4 regions of the Paenibacillus sp. sgz302164 genome follow, and region 1 is predicted to be linked to each of the others. Evidence: riboswitches for the same ligand, from Rfam matches in the RefSeq annotation. Region 1 holds a riboswitch; each other region holds the start of a gene.
What was found. Region 1 has a riboswitch for cyclic di-AMP ahead of AC0LWT_RS28965 (KamA family radical SAM protein). Riboswitches for the same ligand answer to the same signal wherever they lie in the genome.
Positions count from the first base shown of each region.

Region 2: linked by a shared signal. The riboswitch ahead of AC0LWT_RS37265 (resuscitation-promoting factor) and the one ahead of AC0LWT_RS28965 (KamA family radical SAM protein) in region 1 are both predicted to bind cyclic di-AMP.
Region 3: linked by a shared signal. The riboswitch ahead of AC0LWT_RS37680 (C40 family peptidase) and the one ahead of AC0LWT_RS28965 (KamA family radical SAM protein) in region 1 are both predicted to bind cyclic di-AMP.
Region 4: linked by a shared signal. The riboswitch ahead of AC0LWT_RS05085 (TrkH family potassium uptake protein) and the one ahead of AC0LWT_RS28965 (KamA family radical SAM protein) in region 1 are both predicted to bind cyclic di-AMP.

Region 1 covers NZ_JBVYOL010000022.1:3,906-11,738, reverse strand. Annotated here, with positions in the region: gene AC0LWT_RS28985 (ABC transporter permease) at 1-66, shown strand, start outside; gene AC0LWT_RS28980 (ABC transporter ATP-binding protein) at 83-1,015, shown strand; gene nikE (nickel import ATP-binding protein NikE) at 1,012-1,815, shown strand; gene AC0LWT_RS28970 (S-layer homology domain-containing protein) at 2,274-6,104, shown strand; cyclic di-AMP (ydaO/yuaA leader) riboswitch at 6,151-6,290, shown strand; gene AC0LWT_RS28965 (KamA family radical SAM protein) at 6,515-7,663, shown strand; gene AC0LWT_RS28960 (hypothetical protein) at 7,825-7,833, shown strand, end outside.
Region 2 covers NZ_JBVYOL010000046.1:16,533-24,365, reverse strand. Annotated here, with positions in the region: gene AC0LWT_RS37280 (TatD family hydrolase) at 1-67, shown strand, start outside; gene AC0LWT_RS37275 (ABC transporter permease) at 53-1,282, opposite strand; gene AC0LWT_RS37270 (ABC transporter ATP-binding protein) at 1,279-2,022, opposite strand; cyclic di-AMP (ydaO/yuaA leader) riboswitch at 2,305-2,505, shown strand; gene AC0LWT_RS37265 (resuscitation-promoting factor) at 2,796-3,935, shown strand; gene rnmV (ribonuclease M5) at 4,053-4,589, shown strand; gene rsmA (16S rRNA (adenine(1518)-N(6)/adenine(1519)-N(6))-dimethyltransferase RsmA) at 4,600-5,499, shown strand; gene yabG (sporulation peptidase YabG) at 5,555-6,403, shown strand; gene veg (biofilm formation stimulator Veg) at 6,790-7,062, shown strand; partial or broken gene AC0LWT_RS37240 (small, acid-soluble spore protein, alpha/beta type) at 7,179-7,349, shown strand.
Region 3 covers NZ_JBVYOL010000049.1:734-8,566, reverse strand. Annotated here, with positions in the region: gene AC0LWT_RS37715 (transglycosylase domain-containing protein) at 1-854, shown strand, start outside; gene AC0LWT_RS37710 (YwhD family protein) at 1,028-1,519, opposite strand; gene AC0LWT_RS37705 (DMT family transporter) at 1,854-2,168, opposite strand; gene AC0LWT_RS37700 (DMT family transporter) at 2,185-2,544, opposite strand; gene AC0LWT_RS37695 (TetR/AcrR family transcriptional regulator) at 2,551-3,135, opposite strand; gene AC0LWT_RS37690 (M1 family metallopeptidase) at 3,274-5,274, shown strand; gene AC0LWT_RS37685 (hypothetical protein) at 5,290-6,108, shown strand; cyclic di-AMP (ydaO/yuaA leader) riboswitch at 6,309-6,446, shown strand; gene AC0LWT_RS37680 (C40 family peptidase) at 6,450-6,923, shown strand; gene AC0LWT_RS37675 (hypothetical protein) at 7,047-7,481, shown strand; gene AC0LWT_RS37670 (HD-GYP domain-containing protein) at 7,631-7,833, opposite strand, start outside.
Region 4 covers NZ_JBVYOL010000002.1:353,637-361,469, forward strand. Annotated here, with positions in the region: gene AC0LWT_RS05080 (CPBP family intramembrane glutamic endopeptidase) at 1-898, opposite strand, end outside; cyclic di-AMP (ydaO/yuaA leader) riboswitch at 1,137-1,286, shown strand; gene AC0LWT_RS05085 (TrkH family potassium uptake protein) at 1,356-2,705, shown strand; gene AC0LWT_RS05090 (potassium channel family protein) at 2,718-3,380, shown strand; gene AC0LWT_RS05095 (cation:proton antiporter) at 3,380-4,630, shown strand; gene AC0LWT_RS05100 (response regulator transcription factor) at 4,856-5,578, shown strand; gene AC0LWT_RS05105 (LysR family transcriptional regulator) at 5,641-6,537, opposite strand; gene AC0LWT_RS05110 (succinate dehydrogenase cytochrome b558 subunit) at 6,806-7,465, shown strand; gene sdhA (succinate dehydrogenase flavoprotein subunit) at 7,482-7,833, shown strand, end outside.

The sequences.
Region 1 (7,833 bases):
ACCGTGGTGGCGTTCAGTTGGTTCGGCGACGCGCTGCGCGATACGCTTGATCCGAAATCCGTCTAAACGATAGGAGTTGTGTATGGGACTACCAATATTGCTGGATATCCGGCGATTGCAAGTTGATTTGCCTGTCCCCGGAGGGGCGGCGAAGCGCGTTGTGAACAATGTAAGCTTGGCGCTCGGTCAGGGGCGGGTGCTGGGGATCGTCGGAGAGAGCGGAAGCGGCAAAACGATGATATGCTCGGCGATTGTCCGCTTGCTCGGCGCAGGGCAGCGGGTCAATGGCAGCATCCGCTTTCGCGGCGAGGAATTGCTGGACCTGCCCGCCGAGAAAATGCGCCGGCTGCGCGGGCGCGACATAGCCGTTATTATGCAAAATCCGATGTCCGCCTTCAATCCGATGATGACGGTGGGCGGCCATTTTATCGAGACGATTCGCGCCCATTTGCCCATGCGAAAAGCGGAAGCTCGCGAGCTTGCGGCGGCGCAAATCCGGCGGTTCCGGCTGCCGCATGGCGAAAGGCTGCTGAGCATGTACCCCTTCGAGCTGAGCGGGGGGATGCTGCAGCGGGCGATGATCGCCATGGCCGCTTGCCTGAATCCGGCGCTGCTGATCGCCGACGAGCCGACGACCGCGCTCGACACGACCACACAGGCCGCTATCCTGGACGAGCTGCAAATGCTGCGCGGGCAGAGCGGCATGGGCATGCTGCTCGTGTCCCACGATCTTGGCGTCATCGCCAGGCTTGCGGACGAAGTGGCCGTGATGCGTAAGGGGCGGCTGCTGGAAAAAGGCCCGGCAGCGCTGCTGCTGAACCGCCCGCGCCATCCGTATACGCAGGCGCTGCTTGGGGCGCGGGAAGGCGGTGTCGACGGCAGCGTCGGCGTGGCGGCCGATTGGCACGAGGCCCAGCCCGCAAACACAGAAGGGGATGGCGCTGCGGACGATGGTTTGTTCGAGGCGGCGCCCGGGCATTGGGTGTCGAATTTCGGGGGCGGGGTGAAACGATGAACATATTGGAACTGAATCACGTGTCAAAAACGTACCGCTCCCGCCGGCTTGGCTGGAACCGCCGCACTGTGATCGAGGCGGTAAAAAACGTCTCCCTTCGCCTCGACGAAGGGACGTGCCTTGCGCTCGTCGGCGAAAGCGGCTCAGGCAAAAGCACGCTGGGCAAAATCGTGCTCGGACTGGAGCGCCCGGACAGCGGGGAAGTGCTGTTTCTGGGCCGTCGGCTGCATGACGTCTCGGCCAAGGAGCGCAAGCAGCTGCGACGCGACATGCAGCTGGTGTTTCAGGACGTTCACAGCGCGGTCAATCCGCGCATGAACGTGCAGAGCATCATCGCCGAGCCGCTGCGCGTTCACGAGCGAATGACTGCGCCTGCGCAGCGGCAACGCGTCCGCGAGCTGCTGGAAGCGGTCGGCCTGCACGGCGACGACGCCGGGAAATACCCGCACGAGTTCAGCGGCGGGCAGCTGCAGCGGGTCGGCATCGCCCGCGCGATTGCCCTCCGGCCGAAGCTGATCGTGCTGGACGAGGCGGTCAACAGCCTGGACGTGCTCGTGCAGGCCGGTATTTTGCGGCTGCTCGGCCGGCTGAAGGAGCAGTTCGGCCTGTCGTATTTATTCATCTCCCACGACTTGTCGGCCGTGAGGGTTCTTGCCGACCGCGTAGCGGTCATGGAGCGGGGCGAAATCGTCGAGACGCTGGATGACGCATCGCGGCTTGACGAACTGCGCCACCCGGCCGGCCGGCGGTTGCTCCAGGCGGTGCTGCCGATCCGCCCGCAGCGGCCCGTTCCGCTATGACGAATCCTAGGGCTTTGCTGCCGCCGGATAATAAACGCAGGCCGTGCCGGATTTGCCGCCCCGGCCCTGCAGATCGCCGCCGCAAATATTCGTGCGTCAGGAAAGCTTATAGCTACGAGTTAGACATCCCTTGAACTCGAATGATTAACATGCCCTCCCTTATAGGGGGCGATGGAAGTTACCGCCTAAGCCGGTGCCGGTGGTTACAATTCTTCGATTTTTCGGAGCGGCGCAAACTATCTCCTCGAATGTCTCGCTATCATCGTTGTCCTGTGATTTTTTGAATGCCCCGCTATCGTCGTTGTCCTGCGATTTTTGGCATGCTTGTACTTTGCTCACATTTGAATGCGCTTTCATTTTGTTGTTGAAGGCACATTTGTGAGAATTTTGAGAGAGATGCCTGGTAAAATGCAGGAGGGATTGCGTGTAAGTTCAGCTAGAGGAGGAGAATGGGAGTTATGAATCGGAGATATGCAAAACCGGCTGCAGGAAAGCTATGGGTGTGGGGCCTTGTATTTATTATGGTCTGTAATACATTACTCACATTTCCTGTGCAAGCAGCGGAACTATGGAGTCAATATGCCAAGATCGGATCGACCGGCAATAATGCGCTCGGCGGGTTTTCGAATCCGACCGGAGTAGCGGTAGACAGCAGTGGGAATGTATATGTGGCGGATAACAATAACCATCGTATCCAGAAGCTGGATACAGCCACCGGAGTGTGGAACGAGTGGAAAAAGAGCGGGGATGGGCCGGCGTATGGAAGCGGTTTGGGCGAGTTTTCCAATCCGGCAGGCGTAGCGGTAGGCGTCAGCGGGAACGTGTATGTGGCGGATACCAGTAATCATCGCATTCAGAAGCTGACGGTATCCACAGGAGTATGGAGCGAATGGAAGAAAAGCGGAGGGGGCGCGGGAAGCGGCCTGGGCGAGTTTAATAATCCGAGAGGCGTGGCTGTAGACAATAGCGGGAATGTGTATGTGGCGGATGCCTGGAATCATCGCATTCAGAAATTGGATGCAGTTACTGGCGTGTGGAGCGAGTGGAAGAAGAGCGGGGGCGGCAAAGGGAGCGGGTTAGGCGAGTTTAATTTTCCATCCCGCGTTGCGCTGGACAGCAGCGGCAATATGTACGTGGCGGATACCGGCAACCATCGCATTCAGAAGCTGACGGTAACCACAGGAGTATGGAGCGAGTGGAAGAAGAGCGGAGGGGGCGCGGGAAGCGGTCCGGGCGAGTTTAATAATCCGTACGACGTTGCCGTAGACAACAACGGGAATATATACGTGGCCGAGTATAGCAACCATCGCATTCAAAAGCTGACGGTATCCACAGGAGTATGGAGCGAGTGGAAGAAGAACGGCGGTGGTTCGGGCAGCGGCCTGGGAGAGTTTAATCAACCCAAAGGCATAGCGGTGGATGGAAGCGGGAATGTGTATGTGGCCGATTCTGGCAATGAGCGCATTCAGAAGCTGACGGTATCCACAGGAGTATGGATCGAATGGGTATATAGGGGAGCGGTTGCCGGCAAAGGCTTGGGCGAGTTTAGTTATCCGAGCGGTGTGGCGGTGGACAGCGAGCGGAATGTGTATGTGGCCGATTACGATAATCATCGCATCCAGAAGCTGACGGTTTCCACAGGAATATGGAGCGAGTGGAAGAAGAGCGGAGGCGGTTCGGGTGACGGTCTTGGAGAGTTTGAGAATCCGACCGACGTTGCTGTAGACAGCAATGGGAATGTATACGTGGCCGATCGTGATAACCACCGTATCCAGAAGCTTACGGCATCCACGGGAGCATGGAGAGAGTGGAAGAAGAGCGGAGGCGGCAAAGGAAGCGGCCGTGGGGAATTTGATTATCCGAGCGGAGTGGCGGTAGATCGCAGCGGGAATGTGTACGTGGCGGATACGAATAACAGTCGTATTCAGAAGCTGGATGCAGTCACGGGAGTATGGAGCGAGTGGAAAAAGAGCGGAGGGGGCGCGGGAAGCGGCCTCGGAGAATTTTATGGACCTTCCGGCATCGAGGTGGACGGCAGCGGAAATGTGTATGTAGCGGATACCAATAACCACCGTATCCAGAAGCTGACGGCAGCTACAGGAGTATGGAGTGAGTGGAAGAAGAGCGGCGGCGGTTCGGGGAAAGGCCTTGGAGAATTTGACGAGCCTTACAGCGTGGCGGTAGATGCCGGCGGGAATGTATACGTTGCTGACATGAGCAACAATCGCATCCAGAAGCTGGACGTTTCCACGGGGGTGTGGAGAGAATGGAAGAAGAGCGGAGGCGGAGAGGGAAGCGGCCTTGGGGAATTTATTAGTCCAAGCGGTGTAGCGATAGATAGCGGAAACACTGTATATGTCGCTGATTTCGGCAACCACCGTATCCAGAAATTATCTGAGATAACTACCCCTCCGGACGTACCGACCGATGTAAAATCGGAGGTGGCAGTAGGCCAATCGCAAGCAACGGTGAGTTTTACGGCCCCGCTCAACGATGGAGGCAGCCTCATAACCGGCTATACGGTAACTTCAAGTCCGGGAGGATTGACGTGGACGGGTACAAGCAGCCCAATCACGGTTACGGGCTTAACGTATGGGACGGCATATACGTTTACGGTTGTAGCGACGAATAGCGCAGGAAACTCCGGCCCTTCGGCCGCATCGAACAGCGTGACACCGACAGCGCCGGGAGTGCCTGCTGCGGTACCTGACGCCCCGACGGGCGTAACCGCCGTTGCAGCCAACGGCGGAGCGAAGGTAAGCTTCAATGCGCCATCCAGCAATGGAGGCAGTGAGATCGTCGGCTACACCGTGACCTCGATTCCGGGAGGACTGACTGCAACCGGAACCGGCAGCCCAATCACAGTTACGGGCTTAACGTATGGCACGACCTATACGTTTACTGTGGCGGCGATTAACAGCGTTGGCAGCAGCCCTGTTTCTGCCGTTTCTAATACCGTAAGACTGGAGATCCCTTCCGACGGCGACAGTGGTGGAAGTACGCCGCCACAGTCGACGCCTTCGACTACATCGCAACCTGATAAAACGGGCGTTACCGTTCTCATTAACGGCAGATCGGTGAATGTTGGGACAGCCAAGGTGACGAGCGTAAATTCACAGACGGTAACAACCATCAGCATTGACCGGGACAAGCTGGGGGATCTACTCGCGAAGGAAGGGCGATTCGCTGTGGTGACGATGCTGGCGGATGCCAAATCCGATGTCGTGCGCGGAGAGCTTGACGGACAGATGATCAGCAAAATGGAACTGCAGCAAGCGGTATTGGAAATAAAAACAGATAAAGCGACCTATAACTTACCGGCCGGGCAGATCGACATCCAATCGATTTCGAATCAGTTGGGCAAATCGGCAGCCTTGGAGGATATCAAGATTCAAATCGAAATTGCTGTGTCAAAAACGCCGGCGCAAGGGGTTCTGAAAGAATCCGGGGAGGGAAAAATTTCGGTCGTTGTCCCGCCGCTTGATTTTACGGTAAGAGCTCTTTATAAGGACAAGACGATTGAAGTCAACGGGTTCAAAGCTTATGTTGAACGTACAATAGCGATTCCGGATGGCGTTGATCCTGACAAAATCACAACTGGTGTCGTGGTTGAAACGGATGGAACGCTGCGCCATGTGCCGACCAAAATCGTGCGGCTGGACGGCAAGCTTTATGCCAAGATAAACAGCATAACGAATAGCGCCTATTCTGTCGTATGGCATCCGGTTGAGTTTAAGGATGCGGAGGCGCACTGGGCCAAAGAAGCGATAAACGATATGGGATCGCGTATGATCATCAATGGCGTCGGCAAAGGCTTCTTCAATCCCGATCAAGATATTACACGAGCGGAGTTTGCGGCAATTTTGATTCGCGGATTAGGACTGCAGCCAAAAGCAGGGGCACTGTCTTTCTCTGACGTTAATTCGAAAGATTGGTATGCCGGCGCGGTTGGAACGGCCTTCGCGTACAACCTGATTAGCGGTTTTGAAGACGGCACCTTCCGCCCGAATGATAAGATTACACGCGAACAAGCGATGGTGATCATGGCCAGAGCAATGGCTATTACAGGGCTCAAAGCGAAGTCTTCCGCAAATGCAGGACAGCTATTGAACTCCTTCACCGACGCGGGTACGATATCGAATTGGGCGAAGAACGGGATTTCCGACTGCTTGGCATCCGGGATCTTTTCCGGACGAAACGGCGCCGTGCTGGATCCTGGAGCATTCATATCGAGAGCGGAGGTTTCCGTTATTGTTCAAAGACTTCTGCAAAAGTCGGATCTGATTTAGTGCGGAATCCCGCTGCGTCATTGACTCTCCGGCGGTGTTTGTGTAAGATAAAAATACGCTTAATTTCCGGTTTAACGAATCGGAAAGCGGGGGAACCAATCTTTTTGGGGCGAATCATGATGTTTATGTAGGGAACCATCTTTCCCGAGCCCGGCAGCTAACCTCGTCAGCAGTAGGTGGGTCATAGTTGCATTGTGTTATATTCGCATTTGCTGACCCGTTTATTCGGGTCTTTTTGTGTTCATTTGGACCCGACGTATAGTTTCGGCCCGGAGGCATCGACATGTCCTCTTGCCGGCTATAAGACGGGTCATTTTTATTTCGCAGCTTTGATCCGCGGAAGGAGGAGATAGACAGCCGTCTTGGATTCGTTGAAAGCCAACATTCTGTCTTTTCAAGGAGGATGAAATATGCCGCAACCGAAATATATTACCGATATTGATAAAATCCTGGAGATTCCCGAACGCGATCGAACAAGGTTGAAGCAAATAACGGAAAAATTCGTGTTTCGCGTAAACGATTATTACTTGAAACTGATAGATTGGAACAACCCGGAAGATCCGATCAAGAAATTGATCATTCCCAATGACGGGGAGCTGTCCGAATATGGAAGGTGGGACGCGTCGGATGAGGACACGAATTATGTCGTTCCCGGCTGCCAGCATAAATACAGGACGACGGCCCTTTTGATCGTATCCGAGGTTTGCGGCGCTTACTGCCGCTATTGTTTCCGCAAGCGGTTGTTCCGCAACGATGTCAGCGAGGCGATGTCGAACGTCGACCCGGGGCTGGCCTATATCGCCCGGCACAAGGAGATCAACAATGTGCTGCTGACGGGAGGGGACAGTTTGATCCTTTCCACGGCAAGGCTGAACGGCATCTTCGAACGGTTGAGAGCGATCGACCATGTGAAGATCATTCGGCTCGGCTCGAAAATTCCCGTGTTCAATCCGATGCGGATCTACGAAGACGAGAAGCTGCTGGAGTCCATCCGGAAGCATTCCGACTCGGAGCGACGCATCTACGTGATGGCGCATATCAATCATCCGCGCGAAATTACGGCGGAAGCGAAGAAGGGATTTGAAGCGCTCCATCAAGCGGGAGCGATTGTCGTGAACCAAACGCCCGTTCTAAAAGGGATCAACGATCGGCCCGAGGTGCTTGCGGAGCTGCTGGATGAGCTTTCGTGGGCGGGTGTCACGCCTTATTATTTTTTCATTAACCGGCCCGTCGCCGGCAATAAAGATTTCGTACTGCCGCTGGAACGCGTGTACCGGATCGTGGAAGAGGCGAAGGCCCTCACGTCCGGCCTGGGCAAGCGTGTCCGCCTATCGATGAGCCACACTTCCGGCAAAATCGAAATTTTAGCCATCGAGAATGGGAAGGCTTATTTGAAATACCATCAATCCCGGGACGACCAGTACGGAAAATTTATGGCGCTCGACTGCCCTGAGCATGCGGCCTGGTTCGATGATTTGCCCGGAAATGAGCAGTTCTGGAACAAGCCGAAAAAGAAAAACGATAACATTGTCTCCGCCAACGAATTGCTAAGCCGCTAACCGTTTTCTCATGCGCCGCCGCTAACCGTACCTGTACCCGAGAGGGGGCCGCGCCTCCGTCTCGGGACGTAGGGAAAATCGTTCCAGGGGTGCTGGCGGAGCAAACCGATTTATTCTAGAATGAAGTAAATATTGATTTTATGGAATAGCGGAGGTATACGGTGGATAAG
Region 2 (7,833 bases), on a different contig from region 1:
AATCAGCCTGGAGGAACTGGCGGCTATTACGACAGGGAATGCTATTCGGCTGCTAGGCCTCAAGTAGAGCGGTGCGATATTTGCGGCGGAGCACAACGCCGCAGATGAACGAGACCAGCAGGAGGCTGCCTGCAGGGACAAGCGCGTATACGGCCGCAGAGCGCAGCAGGAGCGGAATCGTGAGCACACAGATTTGGACAAGCAGCACGCACCAGATGAGAAAAGCGATCGATCCGGCTTTCGTCATCCGGTTCAGCGGGTACATTTCCAGCCAAAACGTATAGCGGTGCGCACGCTCGATGCCGGTCAATTGAACGGTGGAAATCAAAATCACGATGAGAAAAGCGGCTGCCCTGGCCACATCGCCGGAGACAACGAAGATGGCGAGCGCCCCGAGCAGCGTAATCCGCTGAACGATGCCGAACAGCTCCGTGCGCAGCAATGTTTTGGCGTACAAGTATAAATAGGATGCGTCCTGCTTGAAAGGGATATAGCGCGTAATTCCGCTAATCCAGCTGCGGCGCGCAATCCTCGTCGGCAGCTGGGGCACATCGACGAACCAGTTGAAGAACATGTACAGACGAGCCTGCTGCTGCTTCTCTTTGGCAATGAGATAATCCCAGCCGATCGTATAGACGGCCGCAAAACGGGCTGCCGCCAACCAGAGCAAAATCAGAACGAGCGCGGCTGCGCTCGCCCAAAAGAAGCTGCGGTCGAACTGCACGGCGACGATAACGAGCGACGCTACCCAGCGGAATACGACGGAGGCCGTTCTTGCATAGGTGTGAACGAAGCGGCTCTCATACCAACCGGCCAATATGTTGGCGAATTTGACCAGCAGGATCAGCATCAGCATCAGGACGAACGGCTGAGCGGCCGCACCCTCGCAGTGACGGTACAGGGGCCACAGCACGACAAGCGCAATCAGCGACCAGAAGGCTTGCAGCGTAAAGCTGTAAAGAAGCGCGCTGCGAAAGTAAGCGCCCATCTGACGCTCGATCCGCAGCAGGAACATGCGGTCCGCGTCCCGGACCAGCGTTCGAATCGGGCTCGACCCGAGCAGCGGAACAAGCAGCAGCAAAGCGATCCACAGATACGGATAATTTGTCGGAAGCTGCTGCAACGTTTTGGCATAATAATAGGAAGAAATAATGACAAGAAACAACATGAAGCCGACAAAATTGCTGCGCGCCGCGTAGAGCCAGTACCCCGAAGCTTCCTTTAAATACCGCCCCAGGCGCTGCTGCCATAAACCGGTGATATTGACCTCCATGTCCTTCATACCGAATCACCTTGAACCAGCTCGTAAAAAATGTCGTCGAGCGACGCTTTGGCAAGCCCGGTTTGCACCCGCAGTTCGCCCAAATCTCCCTGGGCGGCCATTTTGCCGCGATGCAAAACGACATAGCTGTCGCAATATTTTTCAATCGTTGACAAAATGTGCGAGGAGATGAGGAAGCTGGCTCCTCTGCGCTTCATGCGGACCATAAGCTCAAGCAGCGAGCGGATGGCCAGCGGGTCAAGCCCGAGAAAGGGCTCATCGATAATGTACAAGGCGGGCTCGATCAAAAACGCATTCATGATCATTACCTTCTGCTTCATGCCTTTGGACAGATGGCTGGAAAAGCTGTTCAGCTTGTCCTTCATTTGGAACTCTTCCAAAAGCGCCTGGGATCGGGTCAGGAACTGCTCCTTGGTCAGCCCGTATGCCATGGCCGTCAGCTCCAGATGCTCGCGGATGGTCAGTTCCTCGTAAAGCTCGGGAGATTCGGGAACGTAAGCGTACGCTGCTCGGTAGGCGAGCGGGTCTTCCGCCAGGGTGAGGCCGCTGACGCGGATCGTGCCTTTTTGCGGATGAAGCAGGCCGAGAATATTTTTAATTGTCGTGCTTTTGCCTGCGCCGTTGAGTCCGATCAAGCCCATCATTTCACCTTGGCGGATTGAAAAAGTAAGTCCGTGCAGGACAGGTTTTCCTGGAAGATATCCCCCGTAAAGGGAGTCGACTTGTAGAATGGGGTTCATCGAATGGCCTTCCTTTTCAGCAAATTATTGGCATTTTTGAACCAATTTCACCCATCCCCATTATAAACAAAATTGCTATTAAAGCCTAATTTAAACGTAAGAATTGCGAAAAAAAGCGTCAGAATACGTTATAATGAGAAAAACGTACTAAAGACCAAGATTTATAGCCGGAAATGTTTATTATTTCCGAATTCCGCCCTTTTTAGCGGGCGATAATCCCTTTACAGGTTTAGATTTACAGCGTAATATACTTTTCATAATAACTTAATAACCAATTTGCCAAATTTCCATTCGCTGAGTTCCATTTATGGGAACGGGGGAACCGCTGCAAACATTCGGAAGCACATGCAACCGCCGAATGCCAGCAGAATGAATATCAGGGGTGAATCCAACGACAACGAGCAAGCAGCTTGTTGTCCAGGTAGGGCGACTCTCACGTCCGAATCCGTCAGCTAACCTCGTAAGCGTACCGAGAGAGGTAACGATTGTCGTGTCTGGTTGTATTTTTCTATGCATACAAGGCCACGGGAAGAGTCCTCTTTCCGCTGGTCTTTTCATTTTTTCGAGATAGTGCAGGCTAGATGATCATAGGATGAAAAGCGAAGGAGGTGGGACTACCGCAGCAGCGTCCGGTAATGGCCGCGTTGTTGTCGGGTGAACTCCGCTGCAAAGCTGGAGAGGCTTATTAAGTTAATCACAAACTGACCTTAGTCGCGTCTAATTTAATCATGCGTAACACACGGGCGGCGAGGCTTTGAAGGAGGACCGAAGAAGTGGGCAACATCTCTTTAACCGAGACCCATGTAAGTCGATCATCCAGCATGTCCTTGGCACTACGATGGAAGCATGAAAACTTGCGTTTGATTTTAAGCCTAGGTATGATTTCAATCGCTATGACTTTCATGTTTTTGGTGTTGTTGTACGGTACGGCTACCAAGAGCGTATCCGTAGTTGTGAATGGACAAGAAACCGTTGTGCATACGAAGCAATGGGTCCTGCAACGCCTACTGGATGAACAAGCCATTAAGATTGGTGAACACGATCAAGTTTCTGCAGCGCTCACGACTCCGATCAAGGGCGGAGAGAAATTCGTGATCGATCATGCGTCACCGATTCAATTGACTGCTGATGGAAAGACCACCACTGTTTACACAACTGCAAGAACGGTTGAAAGTGCATTGCAGGATTTACATATTGCACTTGGGGAGCTTGACCGAGTCACTCCTGAACCGGCATCTTCGCTTTTACCCGGCGATACAGTCAAAGTGGTCAGGGTAAAGAAAGAGCAGAACGAAACAACGGAACCGATCGCGTTCGATACCGAGAAGAAGAACGATGCATCGCTGCTCAAAGGCAAGGAACAGGTCGTCCAGGAAGGCAAAGAGGGCGTTCTGTTGAAAAAAATGGAAAAAGTATTCGAAGACGGCGTTTTGGTCTCCGAAGCAGTTGTAGATGAACAGGTTCAAACGGAAAGTGTGAAAAAAGTCGTTGCCATCGGCACGAAAAATCCGGTCGTCGCTTTATCGGCCTCATCCCCTAGCGTGGATGAAATTTCAAAGAATGGCGTCAAATTCGGCTACAAGCAAATTCTCAAAAACGTGAAACTCACCGCATATTCGGCGGGAGTGGAGTCTACCGGCAAATCCGCGGACAGCCCCGGGTTTGGCAAGACGTTTACAGGAACTACAGTCACCGAAGGCAGAACGATCGCGGTAGATCCGAAGGTTATTCCGCTCGGATGGTGGGTGTACATCGACGGTATTGGCTTCCGGCGCGCTGAAGATACAGGCAGCGCCGTGAAAGGGCAAACGATCGACGTTTACTTCGAAGATGAGAACTATGCCAACAAATTCGGCACGAAGAACGGTTATACCGTCTATGTCGTAGGGCCGAAGAAGCCGACTGAGAATTAAGGGGTAATCCGGTTTCTGCATGGGCAGAATGTATATATAGATAGATAGGTCGTTCACGAATGGCAAAAGAAGAGGAGACCCCTCTTCTTTTTGTGCGTACAGGGAAAGGAACGTTGTATGATAAAAGAAGTTATCGTTGTCGAGGGCAAAGACGATACCGCAGCGATTCGCCGGGCCGTGGAGGCGGATACGATCGAAACCGGCGGCTCCGCAATAGGTCCGGCCGTGCTGAAACGGATCGCGCTGGCTCAGGAGCGGCGCGGGGTTATTATTTTGACCGATCCGGATCATGCAGGGGAGCGGATCCGCAAAATCGTGGCGGCGAAGGTGCCCGGCTGCAAGCATGCTTTTATTACGCAGGAGCAGGCGGAGTACAAGGGCGACATCGGGGTTGAGAACGCGTCGCCGGAGACGATCCGGCAGGCGCTGAGCAATTTGCGGACGGAGTATGAAGGAGCCGTCTCCCTGGTCACCTGGGAGGACCTGATGGCAGCGGGACTCATCGTCCACGCCGAAGCGGCCTCCCGGAGGCTGGAGGTAGGCAAGGCGCTCGGCATCGGCTACTGCAACGGCAAGCAATTTTACAAGCGCTGTGCGATGTTTCAAATCACCCGCGAGGAGTTTGAAGCGGCGGTAGAATTACTAAATAAATGAGGGCTGTGACATGAATACTTCCAACCGGGCGCTTCCTGAGGATGTCGCTACACCGAACAGAACGAAAGAAATACTTAAGAAGCACGACCTGGTGCTGAAAAAGAGCCTCGGGCAAAATTTTCTCGTAGACCAGAACATTTTGCACAAAATCGTGTCCGCCGCCGGGCTCGGCCCGGACAAGGGCGCGCTGGAGATCGGCCCGGGCATCGGGGCGCTCACCCAGCAGTTGGCCAAGCAGGCTGGGCGCGTCTTGGCCATCGAAATCGACCAGCGTCTGCTGCCCATCCTGGGCGAGACGCTGGAGCCGTACCCCCATGCCCAGGTCGTGCATGGGGATGTGTTAAAGCTGGACCTGCCGGAGCTGTTCCGGCAGCATTTTGCCGGTGTTGGCGGCATCAGCGTTGTCGCCAACTTGCCTTATTACATCACGACGCCGATCATTATGAAGCTTCTCGAAGAGAAGCTTCCGCTGGAAAATATCGTCGTGATGATTCAAAAAGAGGTGGCCGACCGCATGGCGGCCCGCCCGGGCACCAAAGACTACGGCAGCCTCAGCATTGCCGTGCAGTTCTACTGCGAGCCGGAGCTTGTCACGATCGTGCCGCGCACCGTCTTTGTCCCGCAGCCGAACGTCGATTCCGCCGTCATCCGGCTGCGCGTACGGCAAACCCCGCCGGTCGAGGTGGCGGACGCCGACTTCTTCTTCGAAGTCGTCCAGGCATCCTTCGTCCAGCGGCGCAAAACACTTTACAACAACCTGGCTGCGCGGTTCTTTGCCAAAGACACCAAGGCCGAGCTGGAGGCGCTCCTGCACGGCATCGGCATCGAGCCTTCGCGCCGCGGCGAGACGCTCAGCATGGAAGAGTTCGCACGCTTGTCGTCGGCCCTCCGCGCGCACGGCTGCAAATAAACCCGCACCAAATGCCCATCCCCGCCATAGGATAGCCCTAGGAGGGGATTGAGCGATGAGGCAAGGAGACTTTGTTACCCGAAAATCCTATGGCGGAGACGTCATTTTCAAAATCGAACGTATCGAGCAGGTGAAGGCCGTGCTGCGGGGTGTCGATTACCGGCTGCTTGCAGATGCGCCCCTGACGGACTTGCTTGCGTTTGGCGGCGTCACGCCGGATCATCTCCGGTCGGGCACCCCGCAATATCGGGAATCGCTGCGACGAATTGAAATCGCCAGGGAGCAGCAGCAGGAGAAGAATCAGCACTCCGGCGTCAGCTATTTTGAAGTGCCGGGTAAAATACTGCATGTGGACGGAGACCCGGCCTATTTGCGCAAATGCATGCAGCTGTACGGAGAGCTTCGCGTGCCTGCGGAGGGCTTTTACGTCCCCGAAGCCCAGATGCCGGATGCGCTGTATCGGCTGCTGCCGCAAGTCAAGCCGGATATCGTCGTCATTACCGGACATGACGGCATAATAAAAAACCGTAAAAACCGCGATATCAACAACTTGAGCAGCTACAAAAATTCGCTTCATTTTGTGAGCGCGGTTCAGGTCGCCAGGCAGTACGAACGCGATCGCGATTCCTTGATCATTGTGGCCGGAGCCTGCCAGTCGCATTTTGAAGCGCTGCTGCGGGCCGGAGCGAATTTTGCCAGCTCCCCGGCCCGCGTGCTGATTCATGCTCTGGACCCCTTGTGTATTGCGGCTAAGCTGTCCTATACGTCGGTCAAAGATACCGTTTCCATGCTGGACATCGTCAGCTTGACGGTTACGGGGTTAGACGGATTAGGAGGAGTCGATACGCGAGGCAGCTACCGGATGGGGATTCCCGGCATTCAGCACTCGCAGGCAAATGTGTAAAACTCAACAGCGACCGATCGCCGTTCGTACAGTTGTGATACCGCGCGTTGTGAGCTGCGCTCGGTGCATATCCATTCAAGCGCCCAGGCGCGAATCGACTTGTGCAAAGTCCATTCGCGTTTGGGCGCTTTTTCTTTGGTTTTATTCGCCGTGTGGACGGCATCCGTTTTCGGTGCTAAATGCCTCCGTATATGTCGAAAATATATTTCATGAAAAAAAGTGAATAATTTACAATCTTTGGAGGCAACCTAAACACCAAGCAAATTTAAAATTAGGCGGATATGCCGTTGACAACAGGATTGTCGGGCTGATATAATATTTGGTCCTAATTTGACATTTTGGCCGCGATCGGTTATAATTAACAAGGAAAGAGGTGGTAGTTGACAATGGCAAAAAATGCGCTGTTGGAAATTAAACGCAGTTTGGAGCCCCATGTCGGGCAGAAGATCATGTTGCGAGCAAATGGTGGTCGGCGAAAGACTATCGAGCGTTCCGGTGTTTTAGAAGAAACCTACCCTTCTGTATTTATTGTTAAGCTGGAAGAGTCCAACGCATTTAAGCGGGTCTCCTACAGCTACGCGGATATCTTGACGGAATCCGTGGAAGTGACCGTTTGCAACGATGACGGACAAGTCCGTATCACCTATATTCAACATTAGCTTAGCGCATTATCATAACGGCAGGCCCGCATAGGGTCTGCTTTTGCTTTGCATGGAGTTGGCGATAATGCGGCACACTATCCGTACATTTCTATTTTACTTCAGGAGGGATAGCGATGGGACGCAGAAGAAGCATTATGTCGGAAAGTTTCAAATATGAGCTGGCCAAGGACCTTGGCTTTTACGATGTGGTACAGCGGGAAGGCTGGGAAGGAATCCGCACGAAGGACGCCGGCAACATGGTCAAGCGGGCGATTCAGATTGCGGAGGAGGCGCTGGCCAAGCAGTACTCACCAGGGGCCCCGGTAAGCCAAGGCTCTGGAGGCTATGCGCAGCCGTACGCCGGAGGGGCGGTCGGCAGTGCGCAACCGTACGCCGGAGGAACGGTCGGCAGTGTGCAACCGTACGCCGGAGGAACGGTCAGCAGTACGCAACCGTACGCGGGAGGGACGGTCGGCGGCGCGCAGCCGTATGCCGGAGGAGCGGTCAGTAGTGCGCAGCCGTACGTCGGAGGAACGGTCGGCAGTACGCAACCGTACGCCGGAGGAACGGTCGGCAGTGCGCAACCGTACGCCGGAGGAACGGTCGGCAGTGTGCAGCCGTATGCCGGAGGGACGATCGGCAGTGCACAGCTGTACGCCGGAGGAGCGGTGAGCAGTACGCAACCGTACGCGGGAGGGACAAGCAGCTTTGCGCAGCAGAGCCAGGGTCTTCAGCCAGGTGGTGGCAGTTACGGATACGCGGCGCAGGAGGCTCAAGGGCTCCAGGCGA
Region 3 (7,833 bases), on a different contig from region 1:
CGTATACGCCGCGTAATTTTAACGATCAATACGTGAATGCCAATATCGACATGCGCCAAGCGATATCGAAGTCCGATAACATCTACGCGGTGCACACCATTCTCGATGTGGGGCCCGCCAAAGTGATCGATCTCGCGCGTAAGCTGGGCATCGACAGTGCTATGAAGCCGCTGCCTTCTTTGGCGCTCGGCTCCTTTCCGGTCAGCCCGATCGAGATGGCCTCCGCTTTCGGCACGATCGCCAATCAGGGCGTCCATTTCCAGCCGACGGCTATCGAGCGGATTGAGGATGCGAACGGCAATATCCTTTATCAGGCGCAGGCTGTGCCGGAGAAAGTCATCGACCCGCCCGTCGCTTACGTTATGACTAGTTTGATGGAAAGCGTGTTTGATGAAGGCGGCACGGGGAACCGGGTCGCCGGCACGCTCAAGCGTCCGATCGCCGGCAAAACGGGCACGACGGACACCGACGCCTGGATGGTCGGGTTCACGCCCGAGCTCGCGACCGCGGTCTGGGTCGGCTACGACAAGGACCGGACTATCGGCAATGTCGAGTCCCATCTGGCTTCGCCGATTTTCGCCGAGTTCACCGAGCAGACGCTGGACGCGATCCCTCCGAAGCTGTTTCCGATTCCGGAAGGGGTCACTACCGTCTACATCGATCCGGCTACCGGCAAGCTGTCCAACGAGGACTGCCCGAACTCCCGCATGGAGGCGTTCCTGGCCGGCACGGAACCGAAGACGTACTGCACGGGCAAACCGGCCAAAGAAACGGCCGGCGACGGCAAGAAGGAAGAACCCAAAGGCAAAAACAGCTCCTGGTGGAACGATTTGAAACGCTGGTGGAACGACTAGGAGGGCCGTCCTCAGACAACACAAAAAGGCAGAACTAAGCGCGTCTTAGTCTGCCTTTTTGCTGTCCTAGTATATGGTGTAACATACACTAGGGTTTAGTATACCCGGTTCACTCTACCGTCACAATGGATGACACATAAAGTTCACATTTGCCGAAGCGCCACCCGGAAGCTTTATGAAAGCGTATCCTTGAGGCTTTGGTCCGACCGGTTCCACCACTCTGCATTATGGGCGACTAAACTGTTTTTGAGCGCTGCCTTCTCCTCATCGCTCAAGCCGTCGAAAATAAATTTCCGTTTCATCGCGGCGTCCATCTTGTTGACGTGATCGGCGAGGATTTTCCAGCCTCTGCGCGCTTCGGTGTCAATCAGCATTTCGCAAGCCGTCATGCCCGCATAATAAGCCCCTTCTTCCGTGCGGTCTACCGCTACCCAGACGATCCAGCATTTGCGGCCGTTCGGCACATCTTCCTTGTTCGTCGAGAACTTGATGCCTTTCTCGATTTTACTTTTGGCGTGCAGCGTCCCTTCGTCCAAATAAGCTTCCCCGCCATCGATGATGATGCCGGAAACGTTGCTAAGGTCGATCGAGCCTGCGCCAAACCCTTTGTGATTCGTCTTGGAGTTAACTATATTTAAAGCCAGCTTCTTTTTATCAGCTTCCATATTCGGTCACCTTCCCGCCTTCCTCTGTATAAACATTCCTTTGCTTTATTGTAGCCAAAGTAACCGGCAAGAACAAGATACGGGCCAAATTCTCGGCCAAGACCCATTTAAACATGTTAAAATAAGTCTATTCTGTTTCCGCGAGGTGAACCCATGTCTTGGAAAACGTTATTTGACTCGGACAATATGCGCATCTTCATTGATAATAAAGAACACACGGTGAATATCGAATGTGTAGAGGATGGCGTCAACCTGTAAGGCTCAAAAACAAGACTGACATCGATCGCATCATTGAAGCGCTGGAAGCCTCCAAAGCGTATCTGGGCGACGGCAATTAGGAAACCAGCTTCAAGCCGACGGTGGAACACATAATGATCGCGATAAACAGCAGCCTGCGCACATCTTTCGATTCGCCATGTACCAACATGCCTGTAATCGTGACGCCTACGGTGCCGATTCCCGTCCATATGCCGTACGCGGTTCCCATCGGGATGGTCTGCAGGGCAATCGACAGCAAATAGAAGCTCATGCCCAGCCCGAAGATCACCAGCAAAATTCCTTTTATACTAAATCCTTTGCTAAGTTTATTGAGTCCCATTACGCTAAATATTTCCCCTAAACCCGACACGACCAGCAATAACCATGCCATGACCAATCGGCCTCCTTTAAACCTGATGTTTCTCCTGATGATGACCCCGGGCGTCGCCGGCCGCATGCGTGACCTTTTTTAACCCGATGATCCCGGTGAGCAGCAGCGCAACCAACAGCAGCTTATACACATTCACAGGCTCATGGAAAAATAACATCTCCGTCAGCACCGTACCTATCGTACCGATTCCCGTAAATACCACATAGACCGTGCCGGTCGGCAGCATCGCGCATGCTTTGAGCAGCAGGAAAAAGCTGAACGATATGAACGCAATCACGATCAGCCACTCCCACCACAATTCGGAGTATTTCAAACCGGTGACCCAGAATATTTCTATAATGCCTGCTATGACAACATACAGCCAATATTTATTCATGTCCCTTCACTCCTTGCCGCAGTGTAATCCTGCGATAAAAAACTCCCATACAAATTGCTTCCGCTTGCGGAATTCGGCTTCTTCATACAGCTGAAACTCCATGTACAGACCGTCCACCGCGCAGTAAAAAGCCGCCACGAACGCCTCGGGCTCCATCCGCCGGAATTGTCCGGCCGCAGCGCCCGCCTCGTATATCCGGATCAGGCTGCTCGTCATGTCGCTCTCCCCTTGAAGAAAAGGCTTCAGCAGCTTCTCCTTCAGCGCCTCCGGCGGGAAAAAGATAAACCGCTTGTAAAACAAATGATAACGGTCATTGCCGATCGTATCCGTAACGTGGCGAAAATAGAGCCGGATCTGCCGCTCGGGATCGGCATCGGTTTCCTTGCCGTATTGGTCGCGCATGACATACACGTAATTGTTAATCACTTCTTCGGTCACTGCGAAGAACAGATCTTCCTTGGAAGCGTAATGCGCGTAGATGGATGGCGTCTTAATGCCTACTTTGCGGGCAATATCGCCTAGCGTCGTCTTCTCATATCCCTGACTTGCGAACAATTCAAGGGCAGCTTCTCGTATGCTCTCAGCACTCATCGCTTTCACTCCCTAACTAATATTAGTTAGGTAAACTATAGCTCTTTCATGCGAAAAAAGCAAATTTCTCTTTTCAGAAATAATACCCGGGTTGTCTACATATACATGCTGTAGATGCTTGTCAACGGGGTGAATATCATGAATCCATTGTTCAAAAACCGCACGGTGCAGTGGGCCTTCGTCGTGCTGCTCGCCGCAGGTGCAGTTCTGCTGTCCGAATCGCTCCTCCCATCCACTTTCAAGCCCGCGATACCTGCAGCGCTCGAAGAACCGGCTCCGCAGACGCCGGCCAAGCAGCAGCCCGAATCCGCCCAAGCACCGGAGAAATCGGCTCCCGAACCGCTCAGTTACCGAATTGCCGAGTATCACATGAACGTGGAATATGCGGCCGACACCAGGCAAATTAAAGGACAGCAAACGATAACCTGGGAGAACCCGGGCGGTACGCCTGTGCAAGAACTGTATTTGCATTTATATCCGAATGCGTTCCAATCCAAGAAGACGACTTTTATGCGCGAGTCGGGAGGCAAACTGCGTCAAGACAAAGCGAAAGCCGACAGCATCGGCAGCATGGAGCTTTTATCGGTCAAAACTTTGGACGGCAATGACTTAAGCATGCGCATGGAGTTTGTTCAGCCCGATGACGGCAATAAGGACGATCATACCCTGCTTAAGCTGCCTCTGCCCAAAGCGGTGGGCCCCGGCGAGCGGGTCACGTTCAAAACGGAGTTTCTCGTCAAGCTGCCCGCAGCCTTCGCGCGAATGGGTTATGTCGGCGATTTCGTCATGGCCGGACAGTGGTTCCCCAAAATCGCCGCGTATGAGCCGGCGGGAACAAGAGGCCGCACGGCCGATGGCTGGAACCTCCATCAGTACCATGGCAACTCGGAGTTTTACTCCGATTTTGGCATCTATGACGTTGTCATCAAAGTGCCGTCCAACTATATTGTCGCCGCGACGGGGTTCCCCGTAAAACCCCCGTTGTCGGACAACGCCACGAAAACCTACCAGTTTTACGCCGAGGACGTGCACGATTTCGCCTGGTCGGCTTCGCCGAACTTCGTATACGTGGAAGAGCCGTTCGCCACGGCGCAGGTGCCCGGTGTCAAAATCAAGCTCTACCTCGACCCGAAGCATCAAAATTTAAAAGACCGCTACATGTACGCAGCCAAAAAGGCGCTTTCCCGCTTCAGCCAGTGGTACGGTACGTACCCTTACTCCACGCTCTCCATCGTCGTCCCTCCGGAAGGCGGCAACGGCGCAGGCGGGATGGAGTATCCGACCTTGGTCACCGCATGGGGAGCCAGCGACAAGAAGCCCGATTTGGAGCTGGAACGGGTGGTCGTTCATGAAATCGGCCATCAATTTTTTTACGGCCTCGTCGCTTCCAACGAGTTCGAAGAAGCTTGGCTGGACGAAGGCTTCACCTCCTACGCGGAGGACAAAGTCATGGAGGCGGAATACGGCGTTTCGCCGAATCTGCCTGTAGAGGCCAGCTATGTGACCTCGCCCAACGCGCTTAAACTGAATGCCTGGGATTACAAAGGGCATGGCGAATATGCGGATAATGTGTACATACGCGGCAAGCTGGTGCTGAAAGCCATCGAAAAGCAGGTCGGCGCCAAGACGATGGACCGCATCATGACGACCTACTTCCACCGCTGGGAGTTCAAGCATCCTTCGACCAAAGATTTTCAACATGTTGTGGAGGAAGTCACCAAAGCGAAATGGGACGATTTTTTCAACCAGTATGTGTACGGCAGCATGATGATGGACTTTGCGGTTGATCGGATTCAAGTGAAGCCTGCGGCACTGGCAGACGGCAAACCCGGATATGAGAGCACCGTGCTAATCTCCAAACGGGGCGGCAATTCCCCGGAGGTGCCGATTCAATTCCATTTTACCGATGGCACCGCACTGGATAAGGTCTGGAACGGCGCGGAGAGCAGCATAGAGTACAAGTTGACGAATGCGGCTCCCGTCGAGTGGGTTCGCATCGATCCGGGCTATTCGCTCGTGCTGGAAAACAAGCATATCAACAATTTCATGTCGGCCCGGATAGACCCCAAATGGAAAATACGTTTGAACCTCGGCATCATTCAGCTTTTACAAACGATCTCCGGCTGGGTAGCCTGGTAGAAAGGAGAACGCTGCATGACTCTTTATATGAAGTCCGGCTATCGGGCGGCGCTGCGGCAGCCTTTTGCGGTCATCATGCTGTTCCTGTATCAAATGGGTTGGGGAGCCCTCCTCTATAAAATGGTGCAATCGGTGCTCGTGCCGCTCATGCATCGCTTTCCGGGAAACGGCCAGCCCAAGCAGACGCTGCATTTGTTCCTGGCCGAAAGCCAGTTTCAACTGCTCAAAACGGACCTGAGCCATTCCTATTTATGGTGGCTGGCGGTGCTTCTCGCTAGCCGCATGCTGCTTACGCCGCTGCTGAACGCCGGCATCTACTATTCGCTGATCCACACCGACCAAAATGCGGGATACCGCTTCTTTAAAGGCATATCGGAGATGTGGCTCTCCTTTTTCCTCTGCTACGCAGTACGGATCGCGCTGACACTGCTTCCCCTCGCCTGGCTGATCCCGAAGGCCGAGTCGATCTTTGCGCAAAGCGGATCTTACGAGAACGCCGCCGTTGACATGCTGCCATGGCTGGCCGGAATGCTTGCATACGGATTTCTCATGCATCTCCTCTTCATGCATCTGCAGTTCGCGCTCGCTGCCGGAAGCGGAATTCTCTCCACCCTGCTCGCCTTTGCCCGGCACCTGCTTCCTATCGTCGGCATCGCTCTGCTGCTTTTGATCGGGTCGGGACTATTGACGGGTGTCAGCGTCATCGCTTCCTACATCTGGGCAGGTCTGATTGCCCTTCTCATTTATCAGCTGTTCCCGCTTTTCAACATATTTTTGCAAATGTGGGTACTAGCCTCTCAATATCAGTTGTGGTCCGCCAAAGCAAATTCGTAGCGAACGCCCGCCGCTCTCTAAATCTATGAGCAATATTCAGCGAAAAACGCCCAAATATCGGAAAATATGCTCAAGCCCCTGAAAAAGGGGCTTTTTTTTGTCTATTTTCCGAACTATTTCACATATTTTTATAGAATAGTGCACTTGGAAGGAGGATTTTAGATATTTATGCCGAATCCTAAGCACTAGGAAAAATAAACCAACATTTCATGCCGAATTCCCGATTTTTTGGGAAACGGGGGAACCATTCCGGGTGAATTGATCTCGCAACACAGGGATCATAGGGAACCTTCAACCGAACCCTCCAGCTAACCTCGTAGGCACCGGAAGGAGACAAGCAGTTGAAAAAGGTTGTTGCTCTCGTTGTCAGTCTTGTTTTGTGTTTGAGTATTGGTGCAGGAAGTGTTTTCGCAGCACAATCCACTTTGGATGAAACGGTTGACGGATTGCTCGGAACTCCGTACAAGTATGCGGGTACGACAACGAAAGGCTTTGATTGCTCCGGATTTACCGCTTACGTGTTCGCGCAATTCGGTATCGACCTTCCCCATAGTTCCAAAGCTCAAGACGAAGAAGGCATCTGGGTTGATAAAAAGGACTTGCGCAAAGGCGATTTGGTCTTTTTCAACACAGACGGCAAAGGTATTTCTCACGTAGGCATCTATTGGGGAGACGGTGAATTCATTCACTCGGCTACCGATAAAGGTGTTATGAAGAACAAACTAAGTGAGTCTTATTACTCCAAACGGTACGTATCGGCCCGCCGCGTTTTGTGGGACGATATTTACAACCAACTGACTGCTGAATCCAAGTAATTTGATCGATTTATGTGAAAAAAGCCCCGGCAAAGCACGGCTCGTTTCTTGAGCGGCTTGCAGGGCTTTTTTCTATTCTAAACCATAACCTTATCTGCCGCGTCCAATAGATGAGGTGATGAAATGAACAAGACGAAGAAAAGCCGGCAGCGGCAGTTGGCCTGCTTGCTGGTAAGCAGTGCGCTGACGCTGGCTTTGGCAGCCTGCGGCAGCGATGCCCCCTCCGGGAATAACAGCGAGAGGACGCCGGAACCGTCAGCAGCGGCCAGTCCGGCAGTCAGCCCGACAGTTACTCCTGTCCCGTCCGCAACGCCGCAGGCGGATGCAGCAGCCGTGAAAAAAGGAACGGGATGCTATGTAGGCCTGGCCGATCCGCATACGATCGAGCTTATCGTGAACGAGAAAGCCGCCGCTTTCCAGTTGGGAGACGGTACGACAGATGCCGTGCAAAAGTTCAAGAAAGACGATCAGGTAGAGTTTGAATATAAAGAACAAGCCATAGAAGGCGACGCTTCGCTTAAACAGCTCATTTTAACCAAAATCGCTAAAAAACAGTAGCTCTCTTTGCGCAAAAAAAGAATCCCTCCGACTGTCCTTTCGGGAAAGTCCGGGGGATTTTGTTCGGAAGCGCCGCGCCGTCGGCTTATTTATTGACATAGACGCCTGTTTAACGTTAATATCGAGTCGTTGCCGCCGTCTCGGCCGGTTTATTTGAATGGATATACGTCCGGAAACGATTCGGACAAACTTAAAAAGAGGGCTACATAGTCCGGGTCAAACTGCGTCCCGCTGTGTGACAAAAGTTCTTGTACCGCCGTGTTGATCGATAAGCCTTTGCGGTACGGACGGTCGGAAACCATACTGTCGAAAGCATCGATAATTGCACAAATCCGGGCAAAAGCAGGAATGT
Region 4 (7,833 bases), on a different contig from region 1:
CCAATGTGGCGGTTCCGTTGTCTGCGATATCGCCGGACATCGTTTTGAAAGCCGGATACATATTGATGTTGTTGGCGATGTAAATCGTCGTAAAAATAACAGTGAGCAGCAGGCCCTTGCGAAAATCCATCTGCTTGCGGTGCCTGATGGCATATACGATGGCCGCAACGGACATCAGGAACGTAAAGCCCATGCTGATCCAGGTCATGAACGAGGCGGATTGATCCTGCGAGTCAAGCCATGCCTGATGGTCCTCTGGGATGCTGAATTGCACGGCATAGCCGACCAAAGCGTTATCGTCAAAATCGATCCGCAAGCGCAGCTTGGAACCGCCGATGGCTTCCGCTTTCTTTTCGTAAACGTACGCGCTCGCGCCGGCCTCTTTCTTCGGCTCCAGGGCGAGACTGAAATCGTCGGGATTAAAGCCCTGCCGGCTCATCTCCTCCTTGGCCAGCTGGTCCGCTTTTTGCCTGCCGATCGCTGCGGCGGTACCGGTGAGCGTCTCGCGCCAGCCGACGATTTGCAAGCTTTTGTAGTTGACGTCAACTTCGAATTTGCGCTTGCTGCCGGGATCGACGGCGCTGACCTGATAGAAATCGAGCGGGAAGCGGTCCCCGTATTTCAGCTCATACTCGTGCAAAAGGTGTTCTTTCTGCAAGTATCCGCTTCTCGACTTTTCGGACTGGTATACGACGAAAGTACTCGGCTGGCCGATGCCGTAGCGGCTTTGCAAAAACTGCCCGGCCACGTCGGCCGCCTGCTGCTTCGTAACGGCCGGACTTTCCACCGGGGCCGCTTCTTCCGTTTGATATCCCGCAAGCATATTGACCCCCATATACAAGGCCACGCCGATGCACGCGAGGATCAGCAAAGTTCGGTTCAATTTCATTCGCATCATGGGATAAAATATCTCCTTGGATAATGTTGGTTCGCAAATACGCTAAATTAAAAGTATCACAGATGTTAAGGAAAACCAATTCATGCAAAATAAAACGTAAACCGGGGCAAATTCGCGATTTCGAATCGTAACGCCCTCTCCTGCTTGCCAGACACGATGGAATGCTGCGAAAACCCCCGCAAATCCGCTGAAAACAACTTTGTGCGGAACAATAAATCAGATATATAATTCATATCAATTGAATAAAAAGCCGAATTTCTTGTTGAAAACGGGGGAACCATGTAATTTGGGGTGAATTTTGTCTCCGGCGTCAAAAAACCGGACAAATAGGGTGACTGCGCGCACCCGAATCCGTCAGCTAACCTCGTAGGCTTTACGTCAGGAACCATTTCCGAATAAGGCATTGGATTTCCAGTGTCTTTTTTTGCGTGTTCAATTGATGACAACAGGGGGATTTATGAAAAAAATAAGCATTTGGCAGCTTACGCCTCCGCAAATTCTGGTCCTTGGATTCGCCGCCATTATTTTGATCGGAGCGGGGCTGCTGACGCTTCCTTTTGCCTCGACGAGCGGCCGGTCGCTGCCTTTTATCGATGCGCTGTTTACGGCCACATCGGCGACCTGCGTAACCGGCCTCGTCGTGGTCGATACCGGGTCGGCATTTACCGTGTTCGGACAAGTCGTCATCGTCAGCCTGATCCAGATCGGCGGTCTCGGCTTCATGACGATGGCCACGCTGTTCGCCTTCGTGCTGCGCAAAAAAATTACGCTGAAGGAAAGATTGCTGCTGCAGGAGGCGTTCAACCAGGGCAGCATGGAAGGGATTGTGCGGCTGATCCGCAAAGTACTTATTTATTCATTAAGCATCGAAGCGATAGCGGCGATTTTGTTCACGATCCGTTGGTCGTTCGACATGGAATTTTCGAAGGCGCTGTACTTCGGCATCTGGCATGCGATTTCGATGTTCAACAATGCCGGATTCGACCTGTTCGGCACCGCCGATGCTCCTTTCGTCTCGCTGACCGGATACGTCAACGATTTCACGGTGAACGTCGTCGCGATGGCGCTGATCGTGCTCGGAGGTCTCGGCTTCATCGTCTTGTCCGATTTGATGGAATATCACAAAACGAAGAAACTTTCCCTGCATTCCAAAGTCGTGCTTGCCATGACGGGATTTCTGATCGTTTTCGGCGCGCTAGTGATATTTATATTCGAGTACACGAACACCAAGACGTTAGGACCGCTGAATTTCGGCGGAAAAATGTTGGCTTCGTTTTTCCAATCCGTCACGCCCCGGACGGCCGGCGCGAATACGATGGACATCGGCGCCATGCGTCAGGCGTCGCAATTTTTCATGGTGATTCTCATGTTTATCGGGGCTTCTCCCGGCTCGACGGGGGGCGGGATCAAAACGACGACGTTCACCATTCTCATTGCCGCCATCATCACGATGATCCGAGGCAAGGAAGATATCGTCATTTTCCGTTTCCGTCTGGCGAAGGACCGCATTCTCAAAGCGATTACGCTCACGATGATCGCGCTCTTTCTCGTCATATTCGTGTCCATGCTGTTATCGACGACGGAGTCCGTGCAGTTTTTGAAAATATTGTTCGAAGTGACGTCCGCCTTCGGTACTGTCGGCTTGACTATGGGGCTTACGCCGTCGCTGACCGTTTTCGGCAAAATTATGCTCAGCCTGACGATGTTCGCCGGCCGGCTCGGCCCTATAACGCTCGCCTACGCGCTGCAGCCGAAACAGGAAAAAGAATTATATAGATACCCTGAGGGTAAAATTACGATTGGTTAGGGGATACTGGAGATGAAAAAAAATCAATACGCGGTAATCGGTCTGGGCCGATTCGGATCCAGCTTGTCGAAGGAGCTGATCAAGCTGGGCTATGAGGTGCTCGGCATCGACAAGGACGAAGAAGCGGTCGACGAGATGAGCTCCGAGCTGACGCATGCGGTCGTGGCGGATGCCACGGACGAGGAAGTGCTGAAGTCGCTCGGCGTGCGCAACTTTGACTGTGCGGTCGTCGCGATCGGCGACGATATTCAGGCCAGCATTTTAACCGCTATTGTGCTGAAAGATTTGGGCGTCAAAATGGTCGTCGCCAAGGCGCTGTCGGAGCTGCACGGCAAAGTGCTGAATAAAATCGGCGTGGACCGCGTCATTTATCCGGAGCGGGATATGGGCATCCGCGTGGCGCACCAGCTCGTATCGCCTAACCTTCTGGATTACATCGAGTTGTCCAAAGATTACACGATCGTCGAGCTGTCGGTGCCCAAGCGCCTGTGCGGCAAAACGATCAAGGATCTGGACCCCCGGGCCAAATACGGATGCAGCGTCGTTGCCATCAACAAGCAAAGCGGTGTGATCATCGCGCCGCTTGCGACAGACGTTGTCAATGAAAAGGATGTTATGGTGATCATCGGGACGAATGAACAAATCGAAGAATTTGAGAGCGAAGTTATCGGATAATGGAAAATGCGTCTGCCGTCATGATTGAGCATGTCATTTTGCTGCTCATTATTATTTTCAGTCTGGGCATGCTGCTGGGCAAAGCTGCACACCTGTTGAAGCTGCCGGATGTCGCGCTTTTTCTCGTAGGGGGCATCATTGTCGGGCAAGGCCTGGGCTGGGTACGGGAATCCAGCACTTCATTTACGAACCAGTTCATTCTTGCGATCGGTTCCGCTCTCATTTTGTTCGACGGCGGGCGCAACATCCGCCTCTCCGGCCTTCGCAAAGTGTGGATCACCGTCAGCCTGCTCAGCGTCCCCGGCGTTATGATTACGTGCGGGGTAGTGGCCGTGGCGGCGCACCTGCTGCTTGGCCTGCCCTGGATATACGCGATGCTGCTCGGGGCGGTCATCAGTTCGACGGACCCGGCTACGCTCATCCCCGTGTTCAAGCAGGTGAAGATCCGCCCGAAAGTCAGGGAAACTGTGGAAAGCGAATCGGCCTTTAACGATGCGACGGGATCGATTTTGACCTTTTCACTCATTGCGGTCATCCTGGGCACCCGGGAAGTTTCGGTTGGCTCGGGAATTTGGGCGTTCGTCAAAGCGGCGGCGGGAGGGCTTCTCGTTGGCGCAGCGATCGGCTTGGCGCTTGCATACTTGACCGCGCATCTGAAGCTTGGGCTGCTGCGCCAATATGCGACGATTGCGATGATCGTTGCGGCTCTCGGAGCCTACTTGGCGGGCGAAGCGCTCGGCGTCAGCGGATTTATGGCTACGTTTACGGCCGGGCTTATTTGGGGGAACGCGGAGACGTTCAAACTGGACATGCAGGACAAGCTGCAGGAAATGGGACATTTTTCGGAAAATATAACGTTAATGATGCGCATGCTCATCTTTATTTTGCTGGGCAGCCAAGTGAACTTCGCGTTGATTGCCGAACATTTATGGACGAGCCTGGGGGTTATTTTTGCGTTTGTTTTTATTGCAAGGCCGCTTGCCGTGCTGGCATGCGCGCTGCCGGACCGCCGGGCGAAGTGGACGAGGAACGAGATTTTGTTCATGTTCTGGGTGCGGGAAACGGGAGTGATTCCGGCCGCGCTGTCCGGCATGATCGCCGGAATGGGAATTCGGCACAGCGAGCTGATCGCCAGTGTAACGTTCATGGCCGTGCTGATCACGATTCTGGTCCAGGCAAGCACGACTGCCTTCGCGGCGCGCAAGCTGGGCCTTGAGGTAACGAACGGCGCTGCGGAAGCCGAACATTGAGTATGCCGTCTCCGAATGCACGATGTGCACAGGGGGCGGTTTTTTGTGTTCTAACAATAAACTAACATTTTGCTTGTTGGTTCCTGGTTTTCTATAGTATATTAAAAATGCAGCTGCTATTTTTCGACAGGTTTTTGCGAAATCTAACTGCAAGTGTAGGCTGACCTAACAAATTTCCTCACACTTTTCTAACAATAAGCATTTTGAAACAAAAGGTGGGCGGACATGGACAAGGTACTGGTTATTGAAGATGATGTGATGGTTGGCGACATGGTTTCGATTTATTTGGGTGAGGAAGGTTTTCAGGTCATGAGAAAGGGGAGCGGCGAAGAAGGTCTCGATGCCGTGGGTTATTTTGAGCCCGACGTCATTTTGCTCGATTTGATGCTGCCCGATATGGACGGTTTGGAATTGTGCAAGCAAGTCCGAAAAACATCGATGGTACCTATTTTGATCGTATCGATGAAAAACAAAGTAATTGAACGTGTAAGCGCTTTAATGGCGGGGGCGGACGATTTTTTGAGCAAGCCGTTCAGTTTGCACGAGATGAGTGCAAGAATACAGGCGCTGATTCGCAGGGCCAGGGTGTATCAGGAAAGCTTGCCGGCAGGACCGGCGCTGCTGGAGCTTCCCGCCTATAAGATGAAGTCCGACGAAGGCATACAGATCGTGCACCTCGATCCGGAGACGCGGTCGATGTGGGTGCGCGGAGGGCTGGTCAATACGACCTATTCTGAATTCGAGATCATGACTTGCTTTGTCAAACACCCGGGGCGCGTGTTCAGCCGGGAAGATTTGATCAACACGGTGCGGGGATTCGATTCGTATGTAACCGACCGCGCTATTGACGTACATATTGCAAACCTGCGCAAAAAAATCGAGGATAACCCCAAGCAGCCGAAGCGGATTCGAACCGTATGGGGTGTTGGATACAAATTCGTTTTATGAAAAAAGCCTCCAAATCGCCGAACTGCCTCGCGTACACGCGGACAGCAGCGGCGGTCGGAGGCTCATTCGTTGTCCGCGAAGTAGCGGATCGCCCGGTGGGCAAAATTCATCGCCACGGGATTGTCCGAGGCTTCGACCGAGTAAATTAGCGACGTCGTCCGCTTCGTCTGCTCAAGTTCCGGCAAATTGCGCAAAATCAGCTCATTGTTCAGAATGAGATCTTCCCGCAAATAGGAGCGGGGCAGCAGCGTCGCCGTTTTGCAGGTGGACACCAGGCGGAGAATCGCTTCGAACGAGTCGATTTCCATCTGCACATTGGGAAAGACGGAGAACCGGTGGAACAGCTCGTCCATCAGAACCCGGTACCAGGTTCCCTTGGAGAACAGAATCATCGGCAGTTCGTTCAAATCGCTGACCGCAAGCGCGGGGCGGTCGATGTAGCTGTGCCCGAGCGGCAGCACGAGACACAGATGGTCGTCAAACAGCGGCTCGCAGCGCAAGCCCGAGGCGTTGATCTGCGAAGCGATCATGCCGATATCGACTTTTTTCTCTTTGACCATCGTGACGACTTCGTGCGTCTTGCCGGTCAGCAGCTTGATCTCGGTCATCGGCTGGTCTTCCAAAAAGGTTGTGATCAGGTCGGGAAGCGTGGCCTGCAGCGTTGTCAGACTGGCGCCTATCGTGATCGACACATGGTTTCCGGCCGCTTTGTACGTTTGAATCTCCTGCATGAACTTGCGCTCCAGATGGCGCAGTTCAAGGGCGTGGTCGTAGCAGAACCGGCCGACTTTCGTCAGCTCAAGCCGCTTGCCTTTGCGGATAAAGAGCTCGACGCCAAGCTCCTCCTCCAGCTTCATGATTTTGCGGGAGAGCGCGGGTTGTGACAAGTTCAAAATTTGCGAAGCTTTATTCAAGCTCGCCTGCTCGACAACAACTGCAAAAACGTCCAAAAGCTCCACAAAAAGCGCCCCTTTCCGTTATGATCGATATGCAAATAAGTTATAAGGGTATATAAAGAATCGGCACTTCCATTATAAGCGAGAAAGAGGTACCATGTATATGTCACTTCTTGTTCACAATTTTTGGGCGATCCTGCATAAACGCTCTGTATGATGGAAAAATAGGCGTGGATGAATCTGGGTTGACGCTTGTATACCACAAGAGTACAATGGTATGTGGCTTGTCTGAAAATGTCGGATGTACTATTTTAGGGGAGGAATTGGTTCAATGACGGGTAATTCGTATTACTTTCGAAAGATCCACTCTTTGCTTGGCGTAATTCCAGTGGGTTTCTTTCTCATCGAGCATCTGCTCACGAACTACGAGGCGGTTAAGGGCCATGCCGCTTTCATCGATCAAATCAACTGGCTGAACGGGCTGCCTCTGAGGCTGTTTCTGGAAATCTTCGGCATCTGGCTGCCGCTTCTTTACCATGCCGTTTATGGCCTCTACGTAGCTTATCAAGCCCGCCATAACGTAAGCAATTACGGATACTTCCGCAATCAAATGTTTTTCCTGCAGCGTATAACGGGAATTCTTACGTTCTTGTTCGTCGCATGGCATTTTTTCGAGACACGCCTTCAAGTGGCGATCGGAAATGTGGATCATGAGGCGTTAGGCACGACGATGTATCAAATTGCGACGAATCCGGTTATGTTCACGATCTATCTGATCGGAATCCTGTCGGCTACGTTCCATTTCAGCAACGGCATGTGGTCTTTCCTGGTCAGTTGGGGAATTACGGTCGGCCCGCGCGCTCAGCGTATTTCTACCTATGTATGGCTGGGTGTGTTCGTCGTTATGTCAATCATGTTTATTATGTCTTTGACCGCATTTACGGATACTCAATTTCAGCATTTGCCTGCAGAGACACGGGCAGGGCATTAAGGGAGGGTGAACATCAATGGCTAATTCGAAAGTTATTGTCGTCGGCGGAGGCCTTGCGGGACTCATGGCGACCATTAAAGCGGCAGAAGCCGGAGTTCACGTTCAGTTGTTCTCCTTGGTTCCTGTGAAACGTTCGCATTCCGTTTGCGCGCAAGGCGGCATTAACGGTGCGGTAAATACAAAAGGTGAAGGCGACTCCACTTGGGAGCACTTTGACGATACGGTTTACGGCGGGGACTTCCTGGCCAATCAGCCGCCGGTTAAGGCGCTGTGCGATGCGGCCCCCGGCATTATTCACCTGATGGACCGGATGGGCGTTATGTTCAACCGTACGCCGGAAGGTCTTCTCGATTTCCGCCGTTTCGGCG